DNA from 3 places in the Streptomyces sp. NPDC101160 genome. Region 2 is predicted to be linked to each of the others. Evidence: predicted binding sites of a transcription regulator. Region 2 holds the regulator's gene; each other region holds the start of a gene.
What was found. The regulator HrcA, encoded in region 2, represses chaperone genes, less so after heat shock. The targets are predictions, from matches to a motif close to TTNGCACTCNGNNNNNCNGAGTGCNAA.
Positions count from the first base shown of each region.

Region 1: a site for HrcA is predicted at 6,761-6,787, ahead of groL (chaperonin GroEL). Genes of this name have one in related genera too.
Region 3: a site for HrcA is predicted at 5,629-5,655, ahead of groES (co-chaperone GroES). Genes of this name have one in related genera too.

Region 1 is NZ_JBIWPJ010000011.1:187,871-197,516, reverse strand. It holds gene ACIRSU_RS32255 (ABC transporter substrate-binding protein) at 1-185, shown strand, start outside; gene ACIRSU_RS32250 (DUF3263 domain-containing protein) at 254-493, shown strand; gene otsB (trehalose-phosphatase) at 574-1,419, shown strand; gene ACIRSU_RS32240 (trehalose-6-phosphate synthase) at 1,528-2,889, opposite strand; gene ACIRSU_RS32235 (glucosyl-3-phosphoglycerate synthase) at 3,057-4,001, opposite strand; SAM riboswitch class I at 4,123-4,264, shown strand; gene thrC (threonine synthase) at 4,258-5,571, shown strand; gene ACIRSU_RS32225 (MoaD/ThiS family protein) at 5,598-5,876, shown strand; gene ACIRSU_RS32220 (cold-shock protein) at 6,324-6,530, shown strand; gene groL (chaperonin GroEL) at 6,953-8,575, shown strand; gene ACIRSU_RS32210 (hypothetical protein) at 8,665-9,646, opposite strand, start outside.
Region 2 is NZ_JBIWPJ010000005.1:293,023-302,668, reverse strand. It holds gene ACIRSU_RS17635 (nitronate monooxygenase) at 1-391, opposite strand, end outside; gene dnaJ (molecular chaperone DnaJ) at 503-1,642, opposite strand; gene hrcA (heat-inducible transcriptional repressor HrcA) at 1,643-2,662, opposite strand; gene ACIRSU_RS17620 (MBL fold metallo-hydrolase) at 2,819-3,541, shown strand; gene ACIRSU_RS17615 (DUF3097 domain-containing protein) at 3,552-4,355, shown strand; gene hemW (radical SAM family heme chaperone HemW) at 4,512-5,744, opposite strand; gene ACIRSU_RS17605 (AMP-dependent synthetase/ligase) at 5,818-7,692, opposite strand; gene lepA (translation elongation factor 4) at 7,928-9,646, opposite strand, start outside.
Region 3 is NZ_JBIWPJ010000007.1:245,452-255,097, reverse strand. It holds gene ACIRSU_RS23920 (hypothetical protein) at 1-2,512, opposite strand, end outside; gene ACIRSU_RS23915 (ester cyclase) at 2,600-3,298, shown strand; gene groL (chaperonin GroEL) at 3,419-5,047, opposite strand; gene groES (co-chaperone GroES) at 5,174-5,482, opposite strand; gene ACIRSU_RS23900 (polysaccharide deacetylase family protein) at 5,989-6,969, opposite strand; gene ACIRSU_RS23895 (methyltransferase domain-containing protein) at 7,071-8,255, shown strand; gene ACIRSU_RS23890 (hypothetical protein) at 8,200-8,886, opposite strand; gene ACIRSU_RS23885 (RNA polymerase sigma factor) at 8,896-9,646, opposite strand, start outside.

The DNA.
Region 1 (9,646 bases), on a different contig from region 2:
CCCTGCGCGAGTTCCTGGAGGCGCTGCCCGACTCCCAGCTGCCGCCCGTCGGCAAGACGTCCTGGGCGCAGGTCAGCAGCAGCGTCAAGGCGGAGATCGGCAAGGCGGTCGAGCCGGGCGCCAAGCCCTCGGAGGTCCTCGGCCGCCTCGCGCGCGAGGCGACGACGGCGGAGAGCGCGGAGTGAGCCCGGTGTGAGCCCGGAGTGAGATCGGATGGAGCGCGGAGTGAGCGGCGCGGAATAAGTTGGTCGGTATGACCAGTGAACTCGGGGAGCTCGGCGAGCGGGAGCGGGCCGTCCTGGCCATGGAGCGCCGCTCCTGGCCCGGCCCCGGCGCCAAGGAACGAGCGGTGCGCGAACAGCTCGGCCTCTCCGCCACCCGCTACTACCAGCTGCTCAACGCCCTCCTCGACGACCCGCGCGCCCTCGCCCACGACCCGGTGACCGTGAACCGGCTGCGCCGGGTGCGGGCCGAGCGCGCGGAGCGCCGCTGAGTCTCCGTCCGGGCGCGGCTCCGTCCGGGCGCGGCTTCGCCCCGCTGACGGGACGGGCATCCCTGGGTAGGGTCGGGGGCATGGTCAGCAGCCCTCCGCACCCGACCACAGCCGCCGGCCGCGACGGACTCGCCGCGCTCCTCGCGCGGCCCGAGAAGGCCGTCGTGGCCCTCGACTTCGACGGGACGCTCGCCGAGATCGTCCCCGACCCCGAGCGCGCCCGCGCCCACCCCGGCGCCGTGCCCGCGCTCGCCGCCCTCGCCCCGCGGGTGGCCTCCGTCGCCGTGGTCACCGGCCGGCCCGCCGGAGTGGCCGTACGGTACGGGGGCTTCGCCGGCGTCCCCGGCCTCGAGCACCTGGTCGTCCTCGGCCACTACGGCGCCGAGCGCTGGGACGCCGTCACCGGCACCGTCCACGCCGCCGCCCCGCACCCGGGCGTCGCCCCGGTCCGCGCCGCGCTGCCCGGCTTCCTCGACCGGCACGGCGCCTGGCCGGGCATCTGGATCGAGGAGAAGGGCCGCGCGGTCGCCGTCCACACCCGCCGCGCAGCCGACCCCGACGGCGCCTTCGAGGCCCTCAAGGGCCCCCTCGCCGACCTCGCCGCCGCCCACGGCCTGGTCCTCGAACCCGGCCGCCTGGTCCTCGAACTGCGCCCCCCGGGCATGGACAAGGGCGTCGCCCTCGCCGACTACGTCCGCGAGATCGGCGCCTCCTCCGTCCTCTACGCGGGCGACGACCTCGGCGACCTGCCCGCCTACGCCGCCGTCGAGAAGCTCCGCTCCGACGGCACCCCCGGCCTCCTCGTCTGCTCCGCCGCCGAGGCCCGGGCCGTCCCCGACCTCGCCGACCGCGCCGACCTCACGGTGGCGGGACCGGCGGCGGTGGTGGAGTTCCTGGCGGGCCTGGCCCGCGAGCTGGAGGCATGACGCCGCGAGCCGGAGGCATGGCAGAGGGGCCCCGGTCCGGGGCCCCTCGTCGGAGCGGTGTCGTCACAGGGCGCCCGGACCGCTGGGCACGCCGGTCGCCCGACCGCCCTACCGGTCCCGCAGCGCGTCCAGCTGGTTCAGGAACCACTGCCGCGGCGGCAGCGCCGTCGCCGCGGCGGCGAGCCGCTTCGTGCGGTCCGCGCGCTCCGGCGCCGGCATCGAGAGGGCCTCGTGCAGGGCTTCGGCCGTCTCCGTCACGTCGTACGGGTTGACCGTGAGGGCGTCGGCGCGCAGCTCCTCGTACGCGCCCGCCTCCCGGGAGAGCACCAGTGCGCAGCCCGCGTCGGAGACGACCGGGATCTCCTTGGCGACCAGGTTCATGCCGTCGCGGACGGGGTTGACCAGGGCGACGTCGGCGAGGCGGTAGGCGGCGAGGGAGCGGGTGAAGTCGTCCTGGACGGAGACGACGACGGGCTGCCAGTCGTCCGTGCCGAACTCGGCGTTGACCGCCTCGGCGAGTTCCCTGACCGAGGCGGTGTAGGAGCGGTAGACCTCCAGGTCCTGGCGGGAGGGGTAGGCGGAGGCGAGGTGGACGACGCGGCCGCGCCACTCGGGGTGGGTGGTGAGCAGCTCGCGGTAGGCGAGCAGGCCGCGCAGGATGTTCTTGGACAGCTCGGTGCGGTCGACGCGGACGATCGTCTTCCGGCCCGGGCCGACCTCCTCCCGGAGCCGGGCGAGCCGCTCGTCGACCTCGGGCCGGTGCGCGAGCGCGCGCAGGTCGTCGCCGTCCACGCCGAGCGGGTGCGTACGGACCCGGGTGTCGCCGATCGAGCGCGCCACGCGCGGATCGGCGAGGAAGGCGTCCGCCCAGGCCCGGGTGTGGAAGCCGACCTCGTCGGCGCCGAGCATGCCCGCGACCAGCTCCTCGTGGACGTCCTCCGGCAGCATCCGCAGATACCACGGGTCCGCCCACGGGGTGTGCGTGAAGTGTCCGATCCGCAGGTCGGGCCGGAGCACCCGCAGCTGCCCCGGCACGAGCGCCAGGTGGTAGTCCTGCACCAGGACCGCCGCGCCCTCGTCCGCGGCCTGTGCGAGCGCCTCGGCGAAGGCCCGGTTGTAGGCGCGGTAGGACTCCCAGCGGCGGCGGAAGGCGGCGTCGAAGACGGGCGCGCGCGGGATGTCGTAGAGGTGGTGGTGGAGGAACCACAGCACCGAGTTCGCGATGCCGTTGTACGCGTCGGCGTACACGGCCGGGTCGATGTCGAGCATCCGCACGCCCGGCTCGGCCACCCCGCGCCGCACCGCCTCGCGGTCCCCGGCGCCGAGCGCCGCGCACACCCACAGCCCCGAGGGCACCGCGCTGAGCCCCGAGACGAGGCCGCCGCCGCCCCGCCGGGTGTCCAGTGAGCCGTCGGGGCGGACGGTGTACGAGACCGGGCCGCGGTTCGATGCCACGAGGACAGAAGCCATATGGCGAACCTAGCCCGTCCTGTAAACGCTCAAACGTACGGATTTAAGACAGTGCGTTTTCGAGACGGCAGGCTCACGGATCGAGACGGACGGCGCCACGCCGTGGGTTCCGGCGCCGCGCCGTGGGTCCCGGCGTCCGGTCGTGGGTCCCTGTGGCACGCGGGCCGTCACGCCACGCGGCGGCGCTCCGCGTACTCCGCCACCTCCGCCATCGGCGGCCGCTCCTCCGTGTCCACCGCGTACGTCCGAGGCGTGAACCCCTCCTCGGACCGCTCGAACTGCGTGAGCCGCGGCCGTACGAGGTGTCCGCGCGACAGCCGCAGCTGCGCCGTGCGGTAGATGGCCGCCGCCATCCGGCCCAGCGCCTGGCCGTCCTGGTGGCGGTGCTTGCGCACTCCCACGTCCACCTGTGCGAGCGCGTCGAGGCCCACGGTGTGCAGCGCGTCCACCAGCAGGCCCAGCTCCACTCCGTAACCGACGGGGAACGGCAGCTGTTCGAGCAGCGAGCGGCGCGCCGCGTACTCGCCGCCCAGCGGCTGGACGAAGCCGGCGAGCTGCGGCCAGTGCAGGTTGAGCAGCGGACGCGCCACCAGCTCCGTCACCCGACCGCCCTGACCTGGAGCGTCGCCGAGCGGGCGGTCGTACATCGCCTTCACGAAGTCCACGTCCGGGTCAGTCAGGAGCGGCCCCACGATGCCGGAGACGAAGTCCGCCGAGAAGTCCCTGAGGTCCGCGTCCACGAAGCAGACCACGTCCCCGCTCGTGACCATCAGTGACCGCCACAGGACCTCGCCCTTGCCCGGCAGCGCCGGTATCCGGGGCAGGATCGCGTCGCGCGCCACCACCCGCGCGCCGGCCGCGGCGGCCACCTGGGCCGTACGGTCGGTGGAGCCCGAGTCGACCACCACCAGCTCGTCCACCAGCGGCACCGCCTCCGTCATCAGCTCGCGGCGGATCACCGAGACGATCGTGCCGACCGTCGCCTCCTCGTTCAGCGCGGGCAGCACGACGCTCACCTTCGTACCGCGCTTGGCGGCGAGGATCCGCTCCAGCGGACGGTCGGCCACGGACCAGGACCGCCGGGCGAGCCAGCGCTCCACTTCTTCCAGCAACGTGATCTCCATCTCGCGGATCGGACGACCCTCTCAGGCTCCGAAGGCTTCGGTTACAGTCTTGAACAACGCGGATCCCCGATGCATGTCGGGGTGCCGACCGCGATCCACAATCGAATACCGCTCATCCAGAGGGGCAGAGGGATACGGCCCGTTGAAGCCCCGGCAACCCTCCAGTCGGTTTGTCTCGCCCAGCGAGGCCCCCGGCTAGGGAAGGTGCCAAATCCGTCTCATGGCGAAATGCGTCATGAGGAAGATGAGGAGAAAGGGCCTCGCCTCCATGGCTGTTCAGACCGTCGCATCCGCGACCACCTCCGTCGACCTCGGTCCCGCATCCGGCCTCTCCTGTCGCGAATGCGGCGAGACCTTCCCGCTCGGCCCGATCTTCGCCTGCGAGCTGTGCTTCGGCCCCCTCGAAGTGGCCTACGACCTGCCGACCGGCGACCCCGAAGAGCTGCGCAAGCGCATCGAGGCCGGCCCGGCCAACGTGTGGCGCTACGCCCCGCTCCTGCCCGTCCCGGCCGACGTCGCCGAGAAGCCGAACCTGAACCCCGGCTGGACCCCGCTCGTCCAGGCCGACAACCTGGCCCGCGAGCTCGGCGTCGAGCCCGGCAAGCTGTTCGTCAAGGACGACTCAGGCAACCCGACCCACTCCTTCAAGGACCGGGTCGTCGCCCAGGCCATCGAGGCCGCCCGCGCCTTCGGCTTCACCACCCTCTCCTGCTCCTCCACCGGCAACCTGGCCGGCGCCGTCGGCGCCGCCGCCGCCCGGGCCGGCTTCCGCTCCTGCGTGTTCATCCCGCACGACCTGGAGCAGGGCAAGGTCGTCATGGCCGGTGTCTACGGCGGCGACCTCGTCGCCATCGAGGGCAACTACGACGACGTCAACCGCTTCTGCTCGGAACTCATCGGCGACCCGCTCGGCGAGGGCTGGGGCTTCGTGAACGTCAACCTCCGCCCGTACTACGGCGAGGGCTCCAAGACGCTCGCGTACGAGATCTGCGAGCAGCTCGGCTGGGTCATCCCGGACCAGCTGGTCATCCCGATCGCCTCCGGCTCCCAGCTCACCAAGATCGACAAGGGTCTGCAGGAGCTCATCAAGCTGGGTCTGGTCGAGGACAAGCCGTACAAGATCTTCGGCGCCCAGGCCGAGGGCTGCTCCCCGGTCTCCGCCGCCTTCAAGGCCGGCCACGACGTCGTACGCCCGCAGAAGCCGAACACCATCGCCAAGTCGCTCGCCATCGGCAACCCGGCCGACGGCCCGTACGTGCTCGACATCGCCCGCCGGACCGGCGGCGCCGTGGAGGACGTCGACGACGAGCAGGTCGTCGACGCCATCAAGCTGCTCGCCCGCACCGAGGGCATCTTCGCCGAGACCGCGGGCGGGGTGACCGTCGGCGTGACGAGGAAGCTCGTCGAGAACGGCGTCATCGACCCGTCGAAGACCACCGTCGTCCTCAACACGGGTGACGGACTCAAGACCCTGGACGCCGTGGCCGACACCTCTCAGGCGACCGCCACCATCCGCCCGAGCCTCGACGCGTTCCGCGACGCCGGCCTGGCCCACTGACCGCTCTTAGGAAGGCACGCACCGACATGGCCGTGAACGTCCGTATCCCCACCATCCTCCGCACCTACACCGGTGGCCAGTCCGAGGTCGCCGCCGAGGGCGCGACCCTCGCCGAGGTCATCGCCGACCTGGAGAAGAACCACGCGGGCATCGCCGCGCGCGTCCTCGACGACCAGGGCAAGCTGCGCCGCTTCGTCAACGTGTACGTGAACGACGACGACGTGCGCTTCGAGCAGGGCCTGGAGACGGCCACGCCGGACGGTGCCGGTGTCTCCATCATTCCGGCCGTCGCCGGAGGCTGCTGAGCCTTGACCGCGGTACTCCCCGCGGTACTCCCCGCGGTACTACCCGCGGTACTACCCGCGGGTACCGAAGTTCCCTGAATTGCCCCTTCCGCAGCAAGAAGCGGAAGGGGCAATTCTGCATGGTTGAGCGCGGTAGAGTTGGGGAAGTCCCCTCCGCTGCGCATGCCAGCCGCATATGAGAATGCGCCTCGGCACGACAAGAAGCAGCCAAAGTGCCCGTGCCTTGTGTACCTTCTGCGCACTTTGCCGGGCCCGACTTGCCCCGGAATTCAGCGTAATCTCCCCAATTCCCCTTTCCGGCGTGCCCAGAATTCTCGTCCGATTGACCTGTTGCAGAGGGCAGTTGGGCAGATACATTCAGCCGCGGTCGACGCGTTCCGGCGCAGGGTCTGACCCGGGTCCGCGAAGTGCGGATCCGCGCAAGGGCCAGTAATAGGGGAGTTAGGCATGGCTCAGGGCACCGTCAAGTGGTTCAACGCGGAGAAGGGCTACGGCTTCATCGCGGTCGACGGTGGTGCGGATGTTTTCGTCCACTACAGCGCGATCCAGATGGACGGCTACCGCACCCTTGAAGAAGGGCAGCGGGTCGAGTTCGAGATCTCGCAGGGCCAGAAGGGTCCGCAGGCGGACATGGTCAAGCTCGCCACCGCCTGAGCGCGGCGCGATCGGCCACCGACGCACTTCCGTCGAGGGGCCCGCATCCTGACCGGGATGCGGGCCCCTCGCGCGTGCGCGGGCACGTACGGGCACGTGTGTACGGGGGGCGCGTACGGGTGCGGGTGCGGGTACGTGTACGGGCGCGTACGGGCAGGCGTACGCGGGTACGTGTACGGGACCGGGGCGCCGGGTTGTGCGCCCGAGAGGTGGTCGATCCTCCGTAGTCGCTTGCACTCGCATGGGGCGAGTGCTAATCATTGGCGTTAGCACTCTCACGCTGAGAGTGCTTACGAGGATCGGGCAGACGAGGCCGCCGACCGCGTGGGGCAAGGAACCACGAGGACGCGCCGGCCGTCCGTCGCGGGCGTCGGCGCGGTCCTGGAGCGTTATCCACCCCATGTCCGGGAGGACCACTTCACATGGCCAAGATCATCGCGTTCGACGAGGAGGCCCGGCGCGGTCTCGAGCGCGGCATGAACCAGCTCGCTGACGCCGTCAAGGTCACCCTCGGCCCGAAGGGCCGCAACGTCGTCCTCGAGAAGAAGTGGGGTGCCCCCACGATCACCAACGATGGTGTCTCCATCGCCAAGGAGATCGAGCTCGAGGACCCGTACGAGAAGATCGGCGCCGAGCTGGTCAAGGAAGTCGCCAAGAAGACGGACGACGTCGCCGGCGACGGTACGACCACCGCCACCGTTCTCGCCCAGGCGCTGGTCCGCGAGGGCCTGCGCAACGTCGCCGCGGGTGCCAACCCGATGGCCCTCAAGCGCGGCATCGAGAAGGCCGTCGAGGCCGTCTCCGGCGCGCTGCTCGACCAGGCGAAGGAGGTCGAGACGAAGGAGCAGATCGCCTCCACCGCCTCCATCTCCGCCGCCGACACCCAGATCGGCGAGCTCATCGCCGAGGCCATGGACAAGGTCGGCAAGGAAGGCGTCATCACCGTCGAGGAGTCCCAGACCTTCGGTCTGGAGCTGGAGCTCACCGAGGGTATGCGCTTCGACAAGGGCTACATCTCGGCGTACTTCGCGACCGACATGGAGCGCATGGAGGCCGCGCTCGAGGACCCGTACATCCTCATCGTCAACTCCAAGATCTCCTCCGTGAAGGACCTCCTCCCGCTCCTCGAGAAGGTCATGCAGTCGGGCAAGCCGCTGCTGATCATCGCCGAGGACGTCGAGGGCGAGGCCCTGTCGACCCTGGTCGTCAACAAGATCCGAGGCACCTTCAAGTCCGTCGCGGTCAAGGCTCCGGGCTTCGGCGACCGTCGCAAGGCCATGCTGAACGACATCGCCATCCTCACCGGCGGCACGGTCATCTCCGAGGAGGTCGGCCTCAAGCTGGAGAACGCCGGTCTCGACCTCCTGGGCCGCGCCCGCAAGGTCGTCATCACCAAGGACGAGACGACGATCGTCGACGGTGCCGGTGACAGCGAGCAGGTCGCGGGCCGCGTGAACCAGATCCGCGCCGAGATCGAGAACTCCGACTCGGACTACGACCGCGAGAAGCTCCAGGAGCGCCTGGCGAAGCTCGCCGGTGGCGTCGCCGTCATCAAGGCCGGTGCCGCGACCGAGGTCGAGCTCAAGGAGCGCAAGCACCGCATCGAGGACGCCGTCCGCAACGCGAAGGCGGCCGTCGAGGAGGGCATCGTCGCCGGTGGTGGCGTGGCCCTGCTGCAGGCCTCCGCGGTCTTCGAGAAGCTGGAGCTGGACGGCGACGAGGCCACCGGTGCCAACATCGTCAAGCTGGCCCTGGAGGCCCCGCTGAAGCAGATCGCCGTCAACGGTGGTCTCGAGGGCGGCGTCATCGTCGAGAAGGTGCGCAACCTGCCCGTCGGCCACGGCCTGAACGCCGCGACCGGTGAGTACGTCGACATGATCGCCGAGGGCATCATCGACCCCGCCAAGGTGACCCGTTCCGCGCTGCAGAACGCGTCCTCCATCGCGGCCCTCTTCCTCACCACCGAGGCCGTCATCGCCGACAAGCCGGAGAAGGCCGCCGCGCCGGCCGGCGGCGGCATGCCGGGCGGTGACATGGACTTCTGATCCTGACGGATCGGAAAGCTCCATAAGGACGCCGAAGGGCGGCACCCCGAGAGGGTGCCGCCCTTCAGTCATGCGCAGGTCTCTGACGGTCAGCGCACGTCGACGTAGTCGTTGTACGCCGCCGGCGCGTTGAAGTGCGTGCCGTCACCGTTGTGCCGGATGGTGTACGAACCGTCCACCGTGGCCGTCGTCCGGAAGGTCACGGCGCCGTTCGCCGCGGTGCGGCCGGTCGCCAACTGCTTCCACGCCGTGGAGCCGCGCGCCTGGAACCACAGGGTCACGGGAGCGTTCCCGTACCCCTTCCACACGCCGCCGACCGCCTGCTGGAGCGTGCCGGTCACGGTCATGGCCGCGCCCTTGCGCACCGGCTCGGGGTTGGCGTTGACGCCGATGATCCGGGTGGAGGTGCGGACCATCCGGAACGTGACACTGGTGGACTCGGTGAACTCGTTGCTCAGCACGTGCCGGACCCGGAAGAAGCCGCCCTGGCTCCTGCCGTTGAGGTTGTAGAACGCGGGGTAGCTGTTGTTGCCGAGGGAAGCGGTGGCGATGGTCCGCCAGCCGGTTCGGCCGTCGGCCGAGTTCTCCAGGAGCAGCGTCTCCGGAGAGGTCCAGCTGAACCACTGCTTCGGGTTGTACCAGGGACGGAAGGCGCCGATCACATTGACCTTGCCGTCCGCGGCAAGGGTGCCGCGGGCGACGAGGACCCGGGCCTCCTGAGGCATCGCCAGCTGGCCGTTGACGCCGGCGAAGTACAGGAACGGGTCGGTGGAGGAGACCGTCCAGCCGTCCACCCGGATGCCGGGTGTGGCCGGGAGCTGGGCGCTGAAGCGTCCGTCCGCGTCGGTCGAGACCGTCTGAGTGACGGGGGTGCCGTAGTAGCCGGAGGCCAGGCTCACCCGGACCTGCTGGTCGGCCACGGGGGCGTCGGCGTTGTTCGGGTCGGTCATCCGGCCGGTGACCGTGACCTTCTCACCGGGCAGCACGCGGGCCTTGTCGGCGGTGGCGGTCACGTTCACGCGGCGGCTGTTGTAGCCGAGGAGCCCTCGCGTGAAGTCGGCCGAGCCGTGC
Region 2 (9,646 bases):
AGGTGAAGGAGACGACCGGCACGGGGTCGTCGAGCAGGATCGCCAGCTTGGCCTCGTAACCGTCGTCCCGGCCCTGCTCGGTGTCACCGAGCTCCGTCTCGTACCAGGTGGCCTCGCCGGCCAGCTGGTGCCGGTACACCTCGACGGCCGCCGGATCCGCGGACTGGCCGGCCGGCGGCATCAACAGGTTGACCCCGAACGGCCGCGCGGTGAGCGCGCGCACCTGCTTGATCTCCTGGTAGAGCCCGCCCGCGGTCTTGTACCCGCCGGCCAGGAAGCCCAGCGCGCCGGCCTCGCACACGGCACCGACGAGCTCGGGACAGGAGGCGCCACCCGCCATGGGGGCCTGCACGATCGGATGCCGAGAGAGATCGTTCAGAGCGGTGGACATGCAGGCATCGTGCCATGCCGGTGCGACGGCGCCGAATCGGTACGGCGGCGATACGCGAAGGGGCGGCCCGCACGAGGTGCGGGCCGCCCTTCAGTAGCGGCGTACCTGGGCTCAGCGCCCGTTGAACGCATCCTTCAAGCGCGAGAACAGCCCCTGCTGTCCTGGCTGGAACTGCCCCTGCGGGCGCTCCTCGCCGCGCAGCTTGGACAGCTCGCGCAGCAGCCGCTCCTGCTCCGCGTCGAGCTTCGTCGGGGTCTGCACCTCGACGTGGACGATGAGGTCGCCGCGTCCGTTGCCGCGCAGGTGGGTGATGCCACGGCCGTGCAGCGGGATCGACTGGCCGGACTGGGTGCCCGGGCGGATGTCGACGTCCTCGAGGCCGTCGAGCGTCTGCAGCTGCACCTTCGTGCCGAGCGCGGCCGCCGTCATCGGGATGGTGACCGTGCAGTGCAGGTCGTCGCCACGGCGCTGGAAGGTCTCGTGCGGGATCTCGTGGATCTCGACGTACAGGTCGCCGGCGGGGCCGCCGCCGGGGCCGACCTCGCCCTCTCCCGCGAGCTGGATGCGGGTGCCGTTGTCGACACCGGCCGGGATCTTGACCGTGAGCGTACGGCGGGACCGCACGCGGCCGTCGCCGGCGCACTCCGGGCACGGGGTCGGCACGACCGTGCCGAAGCCCTGGCACTGCGGGCAGGGGCGCGAGGTCATGACCTGGCCCAGGAAGGACCGGGTGACCTGCGAGACCTCACCGCGGCCACGGCACATGTCACACGTCTGCGCGGAGGTGCCGGGCGCGGCGCCCTCACCGGAGCAGGTGGTGCAGACGACGGCCGTGTCGACCTGGATGTCCTTGGTGGTGCCGAAGGCCGCCTCGTCGAGGGTGACCTCCAGGCGGATCATCGCGTCCTGGCCGCGCCGGGTGCGCGAGCGCGGGCCGCGCTGGGACGCCGTACCGAAGAAGGCGTCCATGATGTCCGAGAAGTTCCCGAAGCCGCCCGCGCCGAAGCCGCCGGCCCCGGCACCGCCGCCGGAGGCGGACAGCGGGTCGCCGCCGAGGTCGTAGACCTGCTTCTTCTGCGGGTCCGACAACACCTCGTAAGCGGCGTTGATCTCCTTGAACCGCTCCTGAGTCTTCGGGTCCGGGTTCACGTCCGGGTGAAGCTCACGGGCGAGCCGGCGGAAAGCCTTCTTGATCTCGTCCTGCGACGCGTCGCGGCGAACGCCGAGTACGGCGTAGTAGTCGGTGGCCACTTACGACTCCGCCAGGATCTGTCCGACGTAACGTGCCACTGCGCGTACCGCTCCCATCGTTCCGGGGTAATCCATGCGGGTCGGTCCGACCACGCCGAGTTTGGCGACTGCCTCGCCGCCGGAACCGTAGCCGACCGAGACGACCGACGTGGACGTCAGTCCCTCGTGGGCGTTCTCGTGCCCGATGCGTACGGTCATGCCCGACTCCTTGGCCTCGCCGAGCAGCTTGAGGAGCACGACCTGCTCCTCGAGTGCCTCCAGGACGGGCCTGATCGTCAGGGGGAAGTCGTGTCCGAAGCGGGTCAGATTGGCGGTGCCGCCGATCATGAGCCGCTCCTCCTGCTCCTCCACCAGGGTTTCGAGCAGGGTCGCGAGCACGGTCGACACCGTGCCGCGGTCCTCGCTGTCCTCGAAGGACTCCGGCAGGTCCTGCACCAGCTGCGGCACGTCCGCGAAGCGGCGGCCGACGACGCGGCTGTTGAGGCGGGCCCGCAGGTCGGCGAGGGAGGTCTCGCCGAAGGGCGCCGGGCAGTCGATCACGCGCTGCTCGACCCGGCCGGTGTCCGTGATGAGCACGAGCATCAGCCGGGCGGGGGCGAGCGACAGCAGTTCCACGTGCCGGACCGTCGAACGGGTCAGCGACGGGTACTGCACGACGGCGACCTGCCGGGTCAGCTGCGCGAGCAGCCGGACCGTGCGGCCGACGACGTCGTCGAGGTCGACGGCTCCGTCGAGGAAGTTGTGGATGGCGCGCCGCTCGGGGGTGGACAGCGGCTTGACGCCGGCCAGTCGGTCGACGAAGAGGCGGTAGCCCTTGTCGGTGGGGATGCGGCCGGCACTGGTGTGGGGCTGGGCGATGTAGCCCTCCTCCTCCAGGACCGCCATGTCGTTGCGCACGGTGGCGGGCGAGACCCCGAGCCGGTGCCGCTCGGTCAGCGCCTTGGAGCCGACGGGCTCCTCCGTCCCGACGTAGTCCTGGACGATGGCGCGCAGCACCTCGAGTCTGCGTTCGCTGAGCATCGCGCGCACCTCCAGCTGTCGATCCGGTTCCGGTTGCTCCGCTTTTGGCACTCGCCCTGTCCGAGTGCCAGGAAACCCCCGGCCAGTGTACGGCGGCGGACATCGCTCCTGGCAAGGAGGCGGGCTTGACGGCGACGCAACGGTTAGCGTCTCGCCATGGAAACGGACTGGGAAGCGTACGGCTGGGAGCGGCTCGGCGAGGGCGTGGGGCGCCGCCGGCTGCCGGGCTGGGACGCCACGGTGGGCCTGGTGACCGGGCGGGACGCGGTGCTGCTGTACGACACGGGCGCCACGCTCGCGCAGGGCGCCGAGATCCACGCGGATGTGGCGGCTCTCACGGGCGGCCGCAGGGTGACGCACATCGCACTCAGCCATCCGCACTTCGACCATGTGCTCGGCACGGCGGTCTTCGCCGGGGCCGAGGTGTTCGGCGCGGTGGGCGTGGACGCGCTGCTGCGGCGGGAGGCGGACGAGCTGCGCGCGGACTCGGTACGGCAGGGGGTGGACGAGGCGGTCGCGGCGGAGGCCGTCGAGGCGCTGGTGGCCCCGCGGCACACCGTCTCCGGCGAGTGGACCCTCGACCTCGGCGGCCGCCAGGTCCTCCTCGCGAACGTCGGCCCCGGCCACACGGGCCACGACCTGGCCCTTTTCGTACCCGGCGCCGCGGAGGTGGTCTTCTGCGGCGACCTCGTCGAGGAGTCCGGCGAACCCCAGGCGGGCCCGGACGCCATCCCCACCCGCTGGCCGGCCGCCCTCGACCGGCTGCTCTCACTGGGCGGCGAGGAGGCGGTGTACGTGCCGGGGCACGGCGCGGTGGTGGACGCGGCGTTCGTACGACGCCAGCGCGATGAACTGGCACGCCGCTTCGAGGTGTCGTAGCGTCCCCCAAATGCGCAGCTACAACCCGGACCTGACACCTCCTTGGAAGAAATCGGCCCCCGTGCCGGAGGTCCCGGCGGACCGTGACCTCGTCGTCGAGGAGGTCACGACCGGGTTCTGCGGTGCCGTGATCCGCTGCGAGGCGGGCACGGTGACGCTGGAGGACCGCTTCGGCAAGCACCGGGTCTTCCCTCTGGAACCGCGCGGCTTCCTCCTGGAGGGCCGGGTCGTCACCCTGGTCCGCCCCTCCTCGGGCGGCCCGGCGCGCCCCACCCGTACCGCCTCCGGCTCGATCGCCGTCCCGGGCGCCCGGGCCCGGGTCGCCAGGGCGGGCCGGATCTACGTCGAGGGCCGCCACGACGCCGAGCTGGTGGAGCGCGTCTGGGGCGACGACCTGCGGATCGAGGGCGTCGTCGTCGAGTACCTGGAGGGTGTCGACGACCTGCCGGCCATCGTCGCCGACTTCGCCCCGGCCCCGGACGCCCGCCTCGGCGTCCTGGTCGACCACCTGGTCGAGGGCTCCAAGGAGTCCCGCATCGCCGCCCGGGTCTCCTCCCCCGACGTCCTCGTCGTCGGCCACCCCTACATCGACGTCTGGCAGGCCGTGAAGCCCGCCGCCCTCGGCATCCCGGCCTGGCCCACCGTCCCCCGCGGCCAGGACTGGAAGACCGGCGTCTGCCGCGCCCTCGGCTGGCCGGAGAACACGGGCGCGGCGTGGCAGCACATCCTGTCGCGGGTGCGCTCGTACAAGGACCTGGAGCCGGAGCTGCTGGGCCGGGTCGAGGAACTGATCGATTTCGTGACGGCGCCGTAGGGGGCGTCTGTCCGGCCCTCGCCGTTCCGTTGTGGGCAGTCGTTCCTCCCCCCCCAGACTCCGCCTGGGGGGACCCCCGGGCGGAACGGGTGGGCACAACGGAACGGCGCCCGCCTGTCGCGCCTGGGCTCCCTGCGCGGCGGCGGTGCCGGCGCCCTAGTCCACCAGGTCCCGCACCACGGCGTCGGCCAGCAGCCGGCCCCGCAGCGTCAGCACCGCCCGCCCCGCCGCGTACGGCGCGGCGTCCAGCAGGCCGTCCGCCAGCGCCCGCTCCGCCGCCGCCAGGCCCGCCGGCTTCAGCAGTCCCAGCTCGACGCCCTCCCGCAGCCGCAGCTCGAGGAGCACCCGCTCCACGCGCCGGTCCTCGTCCGACAGGACCTCGCGCCCGGCCCCCGGCGACCTGCCGGAGCCCAGCGCCGCCGCGTACGCGCCCGGGTGCTTCACGTTCCACCAGCGGACGCCGCCGACGTGGCTGTGGGCGCCCGGTCCGGCGCCCCACCAGTCGGCACCGCGCCAGTAGAGCTCGTTGTGGAGGCAGCGGCCGGCGTCGGAGGTGGCCCAGTTGGAGACCTCGTACCACTGGAAGCCCGCTCCGGAGAGCACGTCCTCCGCCATCAGGTACCGGTCGGCGTGGGCGTCGTCGTCCGTCATGGGTATCTCGCCGCGCCGGATGCGCCGGGCCAGCTGGGTGCCCTCCTCGACGATCAGCGCGTAGGCGCTGATGTGGTCGGGTCCGGCGCCGATCGCCGCGTCGAGGGAGGCCCGCCAGTCGTCGTCGGACTCGCCGGGCGTGCCGTAGATCAGGTCGAGGTTGACGTGCTCGAAGCCGGCGGCCCGCGCCTCCGCGACGCACGCCTCCGGCCGCCCGGGCGTATGGCTGCGGTCGAGGATCTTCAGCACGTGCTGCCGGGCGCTCTGCATGCCGAAGGAGATCCGGTTGAAGCCGCCCTCGCGCAGCGTGGCGAGATACGCGGGGTCGACGGACTCCGGGTTGGCCTCCGTCGTCACCTCGGCGTCGTCGGCGAGCCCGAACTCGTCCCGGATCGCCCCGAGCATCGACACGAGGTCGCCCGCGTCGAGCAGCGTGGGCGTGCCGCCGCCGACGAAGACGGTCCGCACGGGGCGCGGGTCGTCGCCGAGGACCTTGCGGGCGAGCCGTATCTCCTCGGCGACCTGCCCGGCGTAGTTCTCCCGGGAGGCGAGCACGCCGCCGGCACCGCGCAGCTCGCTCGCGGTGTAGGTGTTGAAGTCGCAGTAACCGCACCGGGTGGCGCAGTACGGCACGTGCAGATAGAACCCGAGAGGTCGCTCCCCGGCGCCCTCAAGGGCGTGGGCGGGCAGCGCCCCGTCCTCGGGCATGGGCTCACCATCGGGCAGTACGGAAGGCATGAAGCCATTGTCCCGTACCGCCCGACATCTCCGCCGGGCCTGTGGATAACTCCTGAACCCGCAGGCCAGGGGCCTACGCCTCCCGCGCGCCCTCGTACATCTCGTCGATCAGGTGCTGGTAGGTCCGCTCCACCACCGGCCGCTTCATCTTCAGGCTCGGCGTGAGCTCGCCGTGCTCGACGTCCAGGTCGCGCGGCAGCAGGCGGAACTTCTTGATCGTCTGCCAGCGCTGGAGGCCCTCGTTGAGGCGGCCGACGTAGCCCTCGATGAGCTTCTCGACCTGCGGGGCGGCGACGACCTCGGCGTACGACTTGCCGCCGAGCTCGTGCTCGGCGGCCCAGCCCTGGATGGCGGGCTCGTCGAGGGCGATGAGCGCGGTGCAGTAGTTGCGGTCGGCGCCGAGCACCACGATGTTGGAGACGAACGGGCAGACGGCCTTGAACTGGCCCTCGATCTCCGTCGGGGCGATGTACTTGCCGCCGGAGGTCTTGAAGAGGTCCTTCTTGCGGTCGGTGATGCGCAGGTAGCCGTCGGCGGACAGCTCGCCGATGTCGCCGGTGTGGAACCAGCCGTCCGACTCCAGGACCTCGGCGGTCTTCTCCGGCAGGCCGTGGTAGCCCTCCATGATGCCGGGGCTGCGCAGCAGGATCTCGCCGTCGTCGGCGATGCGGACCTCGGTGCCGGGCAGCGGCTTGCCGACGGTACCAGTGCGGTAGGCCTCGCCGGGGTTGACGAAGGAGGCGGCGGAGGACTCGGTGAGGCCGTAGCCCTCCAGGATGTGGATGCCGGCACCGGAGAAGAAGTAGCCGATCTCGGGGGCGAGCGCGACGGAGCCGGAGACGGCGGCGCGCAGCCGGCCGCCGAAGGCCTCGCGGAGCTTCTTGTAGACGAGCGCGTCGGCGACCTTGTGCTTGGCGGCGAGGCCGAAGGGCGCGGAGGCGGTGCCGGTGCGGCGGAAGTTGTCCTGGGTGACCTTGGCGTACTCGCGGGCGATGCCGGCCGCCCACTGGAAGATCTTGTACTTGGCCCCGCCGCCCTCGCGGGCCTTGGCGGCGACGCCGTTGTAGACCTTCTCGAAGATGCGCGGCACGGCGGCCATGTAGGTGGGCTGCACGATCGGCAGGTTCACGATGATCTTGTCGATGCGGCCGTCGACGGCGGTGACGTGGCCGACCTCGATCTGGCCCGAGGTGAGCACCTTGCCGAAGACGTGGGCGAGCGGCAGCCACAGGTACTGGACGTCGTCCTGGGTGACGAGGCCGGTGGCGGCGATGGCCTTGGCCATGTACGACCAGCTGTCGTGGCGCAGCCGGACGCCCTTCGGGCGGCCGGTGGTGCCGGAGGTGTAGATGAGGGTGGCGAGCTGCTCGCGGCTGATCGCCCCGACGCGCTCCTTGACGACCTCCGGGTGCTTCTCCAGGTACGCCTTGCCGCGCGCCTCCAGGTCGGCGAGGGTCAGCACCCACTCCTCGGAGGTGTCGGCGCCCTCGGCGTCGATGACGACGACGTGGTGGAGGTGGGGCAGGTCGGCGCGGCGCTCGACGGCCTTGGCGAGCTGGTCGGCGTTCTCGGCGATCAGCACGCGCGACTCGGAGTCGGAGAGGATGAAGGCCGACTCCTCGGCGTTGGTCTGCGGGTAGACCGTGGTGACGGCGGCGCCGGCGCACATGACGCCGAGGTCGGCGAGGATCCATTCGACGCGGGTGGCGGAGGCGAGTGCGACCCGCTCCTCCGGCTGGACGCCGAGATCGATGAGGCCGGCGGCGATGGCGTGGACGCGCTCGGCGGCCTGCGCCCAGCTGAGCGACTTCCACTCGTCGGGGCCCTGACCGGCGGCGGGGACCGGGTAGCGGTACGCCTCCGCGTCGGGGGTCCGCTCGACGCGCTCAAGGAAGAGCGCCGCGACGGACGGCGGCCGGTTCTCGATCAGGGTCTGGGTGTCGCTCACGACGTCCTCCGGGCGGCGGCGGTGCGGTCAGGCGGGGCGCAACTAGGCGTATCTAACTGGCGAGTAACCTTCAGGCGGCTTCAGAGTAGAGCGCGTTGGACTGGCGCGTAAGAGCTTGCATATAACGAACGGGTCTGCACGCCATCGGCGCGCAGACCCGTTCGTGTCGGCCTCGTGGTGACCTCGCGAGGGCCTGGTGGCGGCCTCGCGAGCACCTCGTCGGGGCGGGGCTCGGCTACTTCTTGGCCTTGCCCGCCGACTCGTCGCTGGACAGGACGGCGATGAAGGCTTCCTGCGGAACCTCCACCGAGCCGACCATCTTCATCCGCTTCTTGCCTTCCTTCTGCTTCTCGAGCAGCTTCCGCTTACGGGAGATGTCACCGCCGTAGCACTTGGCGAGGACGTCCTTGCGGATGGCGCGGATGGTCTCACGGGCGATGACCCGGGAGCCGATGGCGGCCTGGATGGGCACCTCGAACGCCTGCCGCGGGATGAGCTCGCGCAGCTTGGCGACGAGCCGCACACCGTACGCGTAGGCCGCGTCCTTGTGGGTGATCGCCGAGAAGGCGTCGACCTTGTCGCCGTGCAGCAGGATGTCGACCTTGACCAGGCTGGACGCCTGCTCGCCGGTGGGCTCGTAGTCGAGCGAGGCGTAGCCGCGGGTCTTGGACTTCAGCTGGTCGAAGAAGTCGAAGACGATCTCGGCCAGCGGCAGGGTGTAGCGGATCTCGACGCGGTCCTCGGAGAGGTAGTCCATGCCGAGGAGGGTGCCGCGCCGGGTCTGGCAGAGCTCCATGATCGAGCCGATGAACTCGGTGGGGGCCAGGATCGTGGCGCGCACGACCGGCTCGTACACCTCGCTGATCTTGCCCTCGGGGAACTCGCTCGGGTTGGTGACCGTGTGCTCGCTGCCGTCCTCCATGACCACGCGGTAGACCACGTTGGGGGCGGTGGCGATCAGGTCGAGACCGAACTCGCGCTCCAGGCGCTCGCGGATCACGTCCAGGTGGAGCAGGCCGAGGAAGCCGACGCGGAAGCCGAAGCCGAGGGCGGCGGAGGTCTCCGGCTCGTAGACGAGCGCGGCGTCGTTGAGCTGCAGCTTGTCGAGCGCGTCGCGCAGCTCGGGGTAGTCCGAGCCGTCCAGCGGATACAGACCGGAGAAGACCATCGGCTTCGGGTCCTTGTAGCCGCCGAGCGCTTCCACGGCACCCTTGGACTGCGAGGTGATCGTGTCACCGACCTTGGACTGGCGGACGTCCTTCACGCCGGTGATCAGGTAGCCCACCTCGCCGACGCCGAGGCCGTCGGCCGGCAGCATCTCGGGCGAGTTGGTGCCGATCTCCAGGAGCTCGTGGGTGGCGCCGGTCGACATCATCCGGATGCGCTCGCGCTTGTTGAGCTGGCCGTCGACGACTCGGACGTAGGTGACGACGCCGCGGTACGAGTCGTAGACCGAGTCGAAGATCATCGCGCGGGCCGGGGCGTCGGCGACGCCGACGGGGGCCGGGATGTCGCGGACGACGCGGTCGAGCAGCGCCTCGACGCCCATGCCCGTCTTGGCGGAGACCTTGAGGACGTCCTCCGGCTGGCAGCCGATGAGGTTGGCCAGCTCCTCGGCGAACTTCTCCGGCTGGGCGGCCGGCAGGTCGATCTTGTTGAGCACCGGGACGATGGTGAGGTCGTTCTCCATCGCCAGGTAGAGGTTGGCCAGGGTCTGCGCCTCGATGCCCTGGGCCGCGTCCACCAGCAGGATCGTGCCCTCGCAGGCGGCGAGCGAGCGCGAGACCTCGTAGGTGAAGTCGACGTGCCCAGGCGTGTCGATCATGTTCAGGATGTGCGTCCGGCCCTGCTCGGACCCCTCGGTGGGGGCCCAGGGCAGACGGACCGCCTGGGACTTGATCGTGATGCCGCGCTCACGCTCGATGTCCATCCGGTCGAGGTACTGGGCGCGCAT
Region 3 (9,646 bases), on a different contig from region 2:
CCCGGGCCAGGCCCTCGACCACCGCCAGCAGGACGGCCGTCATGGACTTCGGCCCGGATCGCCGCAGCGCGCGTTCCGCCGAGGTGAGCAGCTCGACCGCGGCGGACCGCTCCCCCGCGTCGAGGTGGGCGTCCGCGATGCCGATGTCGGCCAAGGGGCCGAGCAGGCGGTTCTCCCTCAGCGCCGTCGCCTGTTCCCGCCGCCCCGCGTGGCACAGCGTCCGTGCGTACTCCGCGATCACCTCGTCCCACAGGTCGTCCCCGGCACTGATGAGCGCCCCGACCTTGTCGAGCTCGCCCGCGCGCAGGCGTGCCTTCGCGAGCCGCTCCCAGTCCCACTCCTCGGCGTAGGTGCCCTCCGCCTCCAGCGTCGCTTCCACCTCGTCCAGACACCCCATGTCGAAGGCCGTCTCGACGAGGGCGTGCGTGATCCAGCCGGTCTGCGGCTCCGTGGTCCCGGCGGCGACCCTGCGTGCCAGGTCCCAGGCACCGCCCCGGGCCAGCTCGACTCCCCATTCCGTCAGCCCCTGCTCGCTCCAGCCGAGCCACCGGTCGAGGCGCTCGTACTCCCCCACGGCCACCAGCGCCCGGACCGTCTCGCGCGACCGCGCGTCGACCCCGGCGTCGAAGGCCCGGAGCGCCATGGCCCGCAGTGCGGCCCCCCACGCCTCGTACCCGGCGTCCCGCAGGGCCCGCGAGCCGTCGAGGAGAACGGCGATCCCCATCTCCTCGGCGTCCTCGGCCACCTCCCTGAGCGACTGAACCGCCTCCTCCGCGTGACCCGCCGCGAGCAGTCCCCGGATCACCCGGTCCACGGCCCGGAGGTACAGACGGTCGTCGTCCTCGTCGTTCACGATCTCGATGGCTTTGTCGAACTCCTCCGCCGCACAGAGCGCGTCCACCAGGGCCAGCAGCGGGTCGATCCGGTCGTGGTCCTTCTCAAGGGTGCGGACCGCTCGCTCCGCCCGGGAGAACTCGCCCGCCTCCAGGAGCAGCGGTACGAGCTCCTGGACCATCATGTCGCGCTTGACCCGGCTCCCCGAGCCGAAGGTGATCGCCTCGATCTCCGCGACGAGCTCGGCTGCGCGCTCCCGGTCTCCGACGGCCAGCAGCCGTCTCGCGACCGCGCACAACCCGCCCGTCCACGCCTGCCCGCCACTCGTACGGACCTGCGCCAGGGCCCGGTCCAGCTGCCCGGCGGCGGCCCAGGACGCCGCCAGCGCGTCCGGGACGAAGGAGCCGCGGAGCAGATCGGCACGCCGGACCGCTAGTCGCAGCATCGTCGTGAGGAGCCCCGCCGGTTCGGCGCCTTCGAGCACCGCCTCGCCTGCCGTGCGCACCTCGCCCAGGGGCGCGCCGACGCCGCCGGTCACCTCCACGAGCCGGTCGTGCCGCGCCTCGTCCAGCGCGCACGTGACCATCCGGTCCACGTCACCTGCCATCCGCAGCATCGGGACGTATCCGTGCAGCAGATAGGCGGGCGTCCGCTCGGGCCAGCCCCGGTCCCGCCAGTTCTCCGCCCAGTAGTGCAGCACATCGCGCCACCGGTCCAGCGCGGCTTCCCCCAGCATCTCCCGGGCCGCCGCCGCCAGTTCCTCGTGACCGAGCAGGTAGGCGTCGCCGCGCAGGGCGAAGGTCCGGCCGGGACCCGTCCGCAGCACGTCCCTGATCTCGTACCGCTCTTCGCCGGTCAGCTCCGCGAGGTCGTCCGCCGTCAGGCCGCCGCCCGCCGCCGTGAGCAGGGCGAGGAGGTCGTACGGAAGTCCGTCGGCCGCGAGGAGTCGCTTCAGTTCGCGTTCGGCCTCGAACCTGATCGCCCTGGCCTGCGGGGACGGGGCGAGGATCCGTACGACCGCGGGGTCGCGCAGCGGGTGGTCGTCGGGGACGTCCGGCGGGAGCGGCGGGTTCAGCCGGCCGGAGACGATCACGTGCGCGTCGGACGGGAGCAGGGCCGCGATGGAGTGGGTGTCCGGGCCGGTGGTGACGCCCCGGTCCTCGTCGAGGCCGTCGACGAGGAGGACCAGGCGCTCGCCGCGCTCGGCGCAGGCGCGGGCGGCCGAGGCGTGCAGACGCAGCAGATGGGCTTCCCTGGTGGCAGCGGTGAGCAGGGCGGGAAGTGGCTCGCCCGTCAGTTCCGCGAGCTGTTCCAGGACCACGTCCACGTATGCGACGGAGTCGTTCTGGCCGGCCCAGCGGGCCGTGACGAAGAAGGGGACGATCCGCACCCCGGGGGGCGGGTTCAGCGCGAACCACGAGAGCAGCGCGGTCTTCCCCGCCCATGCGTCCGCCCGCCACCACAAGTATCCGGGCTCCGCGCGGCAGAAGGCGGCCAGCTCCGCCAACTCCGCTTTCCTGTCCGGGAGTTCGGCCGGTGCGATGCGGCGAACCTGTTCCCAGTAGCCCGACCGGACGACGGGCACGGCCCCGACCACGACCCGGTTGCCGTCGCCGATGACGACGATGCCGTTCTTGTTGTCGACCGTGACCGGCCGCTCCCCCGCGCCCCGCTCCATGGCGCCCATGCTGCCAGGGCGCCGCGGCCGCCGGGGCCTAAAATGGAAGAGTTCCAGCGGGTCCGGGAGACGTCCCCGGGAGGCGCCATGACCTTCGTACAGATCATCGATCTCAAGACCAGCCGGGCGGAAGACCTGAACCGGCTGATGGACCAGTGGGTCGAAACGACCAAGGGCAAGCGCACCGCCACCCACAGCATCGTCGGCAAGGACCGCTCCGACTCCTCCCATGTCGTGGAGATCGTCGAGTTCCCCTCGTACGACGTGGCCATGCGCAATTCGCAGCTCCCCGAGACGGACCGGATCTTCAAGGAGATGGTCGCGCTCTGCGACGAGATGCCCACCTTCACCGACCTGGACGTCGTCCGGGACGAGGCCCTCTACAAGGCCAACTGCCGCCGTCTCTTCGAGCTGCTCGGGGCCGAGGGAGAGATGCCGCCGCTCGACGAGGTGGTCGCGGAGTCGTACCACGACCACGACCCCAACAACGAGCAGGACACCATCGGCATGGACGCGCTGCGGCGCGAGGCCGAGATGTGGCGGCAGGGCTTCGACTTCGATTTCGAGATCAACGACCAGATCGCCGAGGGCGACCGGGTGTGCACGCGCTGGACCTGGAACGCGACCCACACCGGCGACTTCATGGGGCTCCAGCCCACGGGCATGACGGTGGCCATGACCGGGATGACCGTCTACCGCTGCCGGGAGGACGGGAAGATCGTCGAGGGGTGGTGGCAGTACGACCTGCTCGGGCTGATGGGGATGCTCGGCGCGGTCGAGGCGTGAGGAAGCCGAGGCGTAAGGAAGTCGGAAACGCGCCGAGGCCCGGTACTCCCGCGACGGGAGTACCGGGCCTCGTGACACTCAGGTGTCAACGACCGGTGTCAGTGACCGGTGTCAGTGACCTCAGTGGGAGTGGCCGTGACCGTGGCCGTGGCCCGCGTCCGCCGGCTCCTCTTCCTTCTTCTCCACCACGAGGGTCTCGGTGGTGAGCAGCAGGGAGGCGATGGAGGCGGCGTTCTCCAGGGCGGAGCGCGTCACCTTGACCGGGTCGATGACGCCGGCCTTGACCAGGTCGCCGTACTCGCCGGTGGCGGCGTTGAAGCCGTTGCCCTTCTCGAGCTCCGCCACCTTCGAGGTGATGACGTAGCCCTCGAGGCCGGCGTTCTCGGCGATCCAGCGCAGCGGCTCGACGGCGGCGCGGCGGACGACGGCGACACCGGTGGCCTCGTCGCCGGTCTTGTCGAGGTTGCCCTCGAGGACCTTGACGGCGTGGACGAGCGCGGAGCCACCACCGGAGACGATGCCCTCCTCGACCGCGGCGCGGGTCGCGGAGATGGCGTCCTCCAGACGGTGCTTCTTCTCCTTCAGCTCCACCTCGGTGGCGGCGCCGACCTTGATCACGCACACGCCGCCGGCCAGCTTCGCGAGGCGCTCCTGGAGCTTCTCGCGGTCCCAGTCGGAGTCGGTGGCGTCGATCTCGGCCTTGATCTGGTTGACGCGGCCCGCGACGTCCTCGGAGGAGCCGGCGCCGTCGACGATGGTGGTGTCGTCCTTGGAGACGGTCACGCGGCGGGCGGTGCCCAGCACGTCCAGACCGGCCTGGTCGAGCTTGAGGCCGACCTCCTCGGAGATGACGGTGGCGCCGGTGAGGACGGCCATGTCCTGGAGCATCGCCTTGCGGCGGTCACCGAAGCCGGGCGCCTTGACAGCGACGGCGTTGAAGGTGCCGCGGATCTTGTTGACGACGAGGGTGGAGAGGGCCTCGCCCTCGACGTCCTCGGCGATGATCAGCAGCGGCTTGGAGCCACCGGACTGGATGACCTTCTCGAGCAGCGGCAGGAGGTCCTGGATGGAGGAGATCTTGCCCTGGTTGATCAGGATGTACGGGTCGTCGAGGACGGCCTCCATACGCTCCTGGTCGGTCACCATGTACGGGGAGAGGTAGCCCTTGTCGAAGGCCATGCCCTCGGTGAAGTCGAGCTCCAGGCCGAAGGTGTTGGACTCCTCGACGGTGATGACACCGTCCTTGCCGACCTTGTCCATGGCCTCGGCGATGAGCTCGCCGACCTGCTGGTCCTGCGCGGAGAGCGCGGCGACGGCGGCGATGTCGGCCTTGTCGTCGATCGGGCGCGCGGTCGCGAGCAGCTCGTCGGAGACGGCCTTGACGGCGGCGTCGATGCCCTTCTTCAGGGCGGCCGGGGAGGCGCCGGCGGCGACGTTGCGCAGACCCTCGCGGACCAGGGCCTGGGCGAGCACGGTGGCGGTGGTGGTGCCGTCACCCGCGATGTCGTTGGTCTTGGTCGCCACCTCCTTCACGAGCTGGGCGCCGAGGTTCTCGTACGGGTCCTCGAGCTCGACCTCGCGGGCGATGGTGACGCCGTCGTTGGTGATGGTGGGGGCGCCGAACTTCTTGTCGATGACGACGTTGCGGCCCTTGGGGCCGATCGTCACCTTCACCGTGTCGGCCAGCTTGTTGACGCCGCGCTCAAGGGCGCGACGGGCGTCCTCGTCGAACTTCAGGATCTTCGCCATGGGAGCGGTTCAGCCCTCTCGGAAATCGTTGTAACGAAACTGCGCCCCACGACGCCCGCGGGAATCGAGGGGGTCGGGGGCGCAGCTCAAAGCATCGGTGAGGTGCCTTGGATGGTCCTCGGTGACTTACTTCTCGATGATCGCGAGAACGTCGCGAGCCGAGAGGACGAGGTACTCCTCGCCGTTGTACTTCACCTCGGTGCCGCCGTACTTGCTGTAGAGCACGACGTCGCCGACCTTCACGTCGAGCGGAAGGCGCTCGCCGTTCTCGAAGCGGCCCGGACCCACGGCGAGGACGGCGCCCTCCTGGGGCTTCTCCTTCGCAGTGTCCGGGATGACCAGGCCAGAGGCGGTGGTCTGCTCGGCGTCGAGCGGCTGGACCACGATGCGGTCCTCGAGCGGCTTGATGGCAACCTTGGAGCTGGTGGTCGTCACGATCCGACCTCCCCCTTCGGAGATCTCACGGGGTTAACTGTCTGAGGTGGCGACCAGGTGGATCCGTCGTCGCGGGTGCCGGACCTGCCCGTCGCTGTGTTGGCACTCTCCTGCGGGGAGTGCCAGAGCCGAGACTATGACCGCGATTAGCACTCGGTCAAGCGGAGTGCCAATTCACGACCCCGTGGCGTGCTCCGTCGCTCGTGAAGGGGGAACGCCCGGACGGATTCCGTGGTTCCGTGCGAGAGGTACGACGGGCGCTGCAGGCACGACGGACGCTGCGGGTACGACGGACGCTGCGGGTACGGCGGGTGCGGGAGGCGCCGAAGGATCGCGCACCACCACCGGCCTCGGGTGCGGATGGGGACGCGGGCGCGGATGCGGGGTGACCTTCTCGGCCGCCTTGCGGCCGAGCCGTTCGATCGGGTCGACCGAGGAGGCGCAGGCCGGGAGGGCGAACAGCGCGCCGGCCAGGGCCAGGGCGGCGGTGAGCCGGCGCGCCCGGCTCACACGTAGTCCTCGAGCTTCGCCACCGCGTACCCCTTGTCCGTCACGGTCTTCATCACCCGTCGGATCATGTCCGGCATGGTGCCCTTCCAGTCCTCCTTGCCCCGGAAGTGCGTGAGGATGATGTCGCCGGGGTGCAGGTCCCGGTCCCACTCGCGCCACTCCATGTGGTCGGGGAACGCCTCCTCCGCCCACAGCGGGACCGCCTTCACGCCGCACGACTTGGCCGCCGTCAGGGTGTCCTCGTTGTAGTTGCCGTACGGCGGGCGGAAGAGCCGGGGCCGCTTGCCGAACTGCTTCTGGACGATGTCCTGCATCCCGCAGATCTGCTTCTTCTGGTCGTCGTAGTCGAGACCGGGCAGATAGGGGTGGGTGAGCGTGTGGTTGTGGAGCGAGACCCCGGAGGCCTGCATCTTCCTGAAGTAGCCGTAGTCGTCCTTCACCAGGTAGTTGCTGAGGAAGGCGCTGTACGGGATCTTCAGGTCGCTCATCATGCGCAGCAGGTCGGGGTCCTTCTCGGCGCCGTCGTCGATCGTCAGGAAGACGATCTTCTGCTTGGTCGGCACGGTCGTGAAGACCGGTGGCAGGTCCTCGCCGTCGGTCTCGAATCCCTTGCGGGTGGTGATCTCCGGCTTGACCGCGGGCGGCTCGGGCGCGTCGAGCGGCGGCTTGGCCAGGCCCCACTTCTTGGCCGCGGCCACGCGCGCGGCCCGCGCCGCGCGCACCCGCTCCACGTACGCGTCGAGCGCGCCGGCCGGGCCCTGCCTCACCGCGGCCTTGCCTCCGGCCTGCTTGCCGGCCGCCTGCTCGCCCGCGACCTGCTGTCCGGCGGCCGGCTTGGGCTCCTTCGCCGGTACGGGGGTGTCGTCGCCGCCCGACCCGGCGCAGGCGGAGCCCAGCGCGGCGACGAGCAGGGCGGCGCCGGCCACCCGCACCGAGCGGAATGCTCTTCTTTTTCCCTTTTGTCGTACTAGCTGCATGGCGCCGCATCCTGTCAGCGCCGCGCCGCTCCACCGCCCCGACACCACCGGCGCCGCCCGCACCATCCCCCGGGCGGCCCACACCGCCCGCGACCACGACAATGGGTGGGGTGACCGACCTCGCCGCCTTCGCCGCCCTGCTCGCCCCCGAGGGGCAGGCCCTGCTCGACACCCTGCGTGACTACGACCCCGCCCAGGAGCTGGCCGTCGCGTCCCGGCTGCGCCGGGAGCATCCCGCCGAGCTGGTGTCGGCGGCGCTGGGGCAGGCCCGGCTGCGGCAGCGGGCGGTGGCGAAGTTCGGCGCGGAGGACGCGTACCGGATGTACTTCACGCCGAACGGCGTCGAGCAGTCCACCCGCGCCACCGTCGGCGCCTACCGCGCGGCCCGCCTGAAGGCGCTCGGCGTCGGCAGCGTCGCCGACCTGTGCTCGGGCATCGGCGGAGACGCGATCGCGCTCGCGCGGGCCGGGATCACGGTGCTCGCCGTCGACCGCGACCCGCTGACCGCCGAGACCGCGCGCGCCAACGCGGCGGCGCTCGGGCTCGCGGAGCTGATCGAGGTGCGGTGCGCGGACGTGACGGAGATCGACCCGAGCCCGTACGACGCCGTGTTCGTCGACCCGGCGCGGCGCGGCGGTCGGGGCCGCATCTTCGACCCGGAGGCGTACTCGCCGCCGCTCTCCTGGGCGGTCGAGGCGGCCCGGAAGGCCCCGCACGCGGCCCTGAAGATCGCGCCGGGCATCCCGCACGAGGCGGTGCCGGAGGAGGCCGAGGCGGAGTGGATCTCGGACGGCGGCGACGTGAAGGAGGCCGTGCTCTGGTTCGGCACCGAGCCGGGCGCCCGCCGGGCCACGCTGCTGCCCGGCGGCGCGTCGCTCACCGGGGGCACGCTCCCCGACCCGGCGGTCCGGCCCGTCGGGCGCTATCTGTACGAGCCCGACGGCGCCGTCATCCGGGCGCACCTGGTGGCCGAGGTCGCCGCGGAGCTCGGCGGCGGACTGATCGACGAGACCATCGCGTACGTGACGGCGGACGAGCTGCGCCCCACCCCGTACGCCGCCGCCTACGAGATCACCGACGAACTCCCCTTCAACCTCAAGAAGTTGAAGGCCCTGCTGCGGGAGCGGGAGGTCGGCACGCTCACCGTGAAGAAGCGCGGCTCGGCCGTCGAACCCGAGGAGATCCGCCGCAAGGTGAAGCCGAAGGGGCCCAACTCCGCGACGGTGCTGCTCACTCGGGTCGCGGGAGCCCCGACGATGCTGATCGGGCACCCGGCGGGCCGCTGACCGGGCCGGTGAGACGCAGCGCCATCCGGTAGTGCCCGACGGCCTTCACGAGGCCCGTGAGGCCGGTCACCCAGAGGATGAGCGCCACACCCATCCCGTACACGACGAACGGGTAACCGCCGTTGTCCCGCGTGGTGTTGAGCGGCACGGCGAAGGCCGTCCACAGGCCGACCGCGCACATCGCGCAGGACAGCAGCAGCCAGCAGACGCTCAGGCCCGGTGCGCGCAGCCGGGCGTCGGCGGCGGCGTCGCGGTCGAGCGCGGCCCACGCGATCAGCCGCTCGCGCACCACCCGGTCGCGGCGCAGGCTCCGTACGGTCAGCCAGACGGCCGGGACCAGCACGCCGATCCCGAGGATCCCGCTGAACAGACAGAGGATCCAGGAGAGCGGATCCACGATCGCACCGCCGTCGACGGCCGTGAGGCCTGCGCCGACGAACCCCCAGCCGAGTTCGAGCAGCAGGAACCAGGTCAGGAAGAGCGTGAGCCGCCCGACGCCGAGGAAGCGGCGCTGCAGGTCGTCGAGGGCGAGCGCCCGGTCGGCGAGCCGGGCCGCGCGGTCCGGCCAGCTCTGCAGCTCGGCGGGCGGCGGGGGCGGCGGGAGATACGGCAGAGCGGTACGGCGCGACATGCCGTGAGCCTAACCTCCGGACTCCGGGGCCTGTGCGGCCCGTTGGAGCAGGAGGGCCCGTTCCCGCTCGTTACGGGTCAGGGCGGCGGCCCGCTCGAACTCCGCCCGCGCCTCGGCGCCCCGGCCGAGGCGGGCCAGGAGATCGCCGCGGACGCTCGGCAGCAGGTGGTAGCGGTCCAGGCCGGGCGCGGCGGCGAGAGCGTCGACGAGGGCGAGGCCGGCCTCGGGTCCGTCGGTCATGGAGACCGCCACGGCCCGGTTGAGCTCGACGACCGGCGAGGGCGCGACGACGGCGAGCCGCCCGTAGAGCGCGGCGATGGCTGCCCAGTCCGTGTCCGCGTACGTCACCGCCCGCGCGTGGCAGGCGGCCACGGCGGCCTGCAGGGCGTACGGCCCGGTCACGCCGCCCGGCACGCCGCCACCCGCCTCGACGGCCCGCTCCAGGGCCGTGAAGCCGCGCCGGATCAGCAGTCGGTTCCAGCGCGTGCGGTCCTGGTCCGCGAGCAGCACGGGCGCGCCGTCCGGCCCGGTACGGGCCGCGGTCCGCGACGCCTGGAGCTCCAGGAGCGCGGCGAGGCCGTGCACTTCGGGCTCCTTCGGCATCAGCGCGGCGAGCTGCCGGGCCAGCCGGAGGGCGTCCTCGCACAGGCCGGGGCGCAGCAGGTCGTCGCCCGCGGTGGCCGCGTACCCCTCGTTGAAGACCAGGTAGATGACCTCCAGGACCGAACCGAGCCGGGCCGCCCGGTCCGCCCCGTACGGC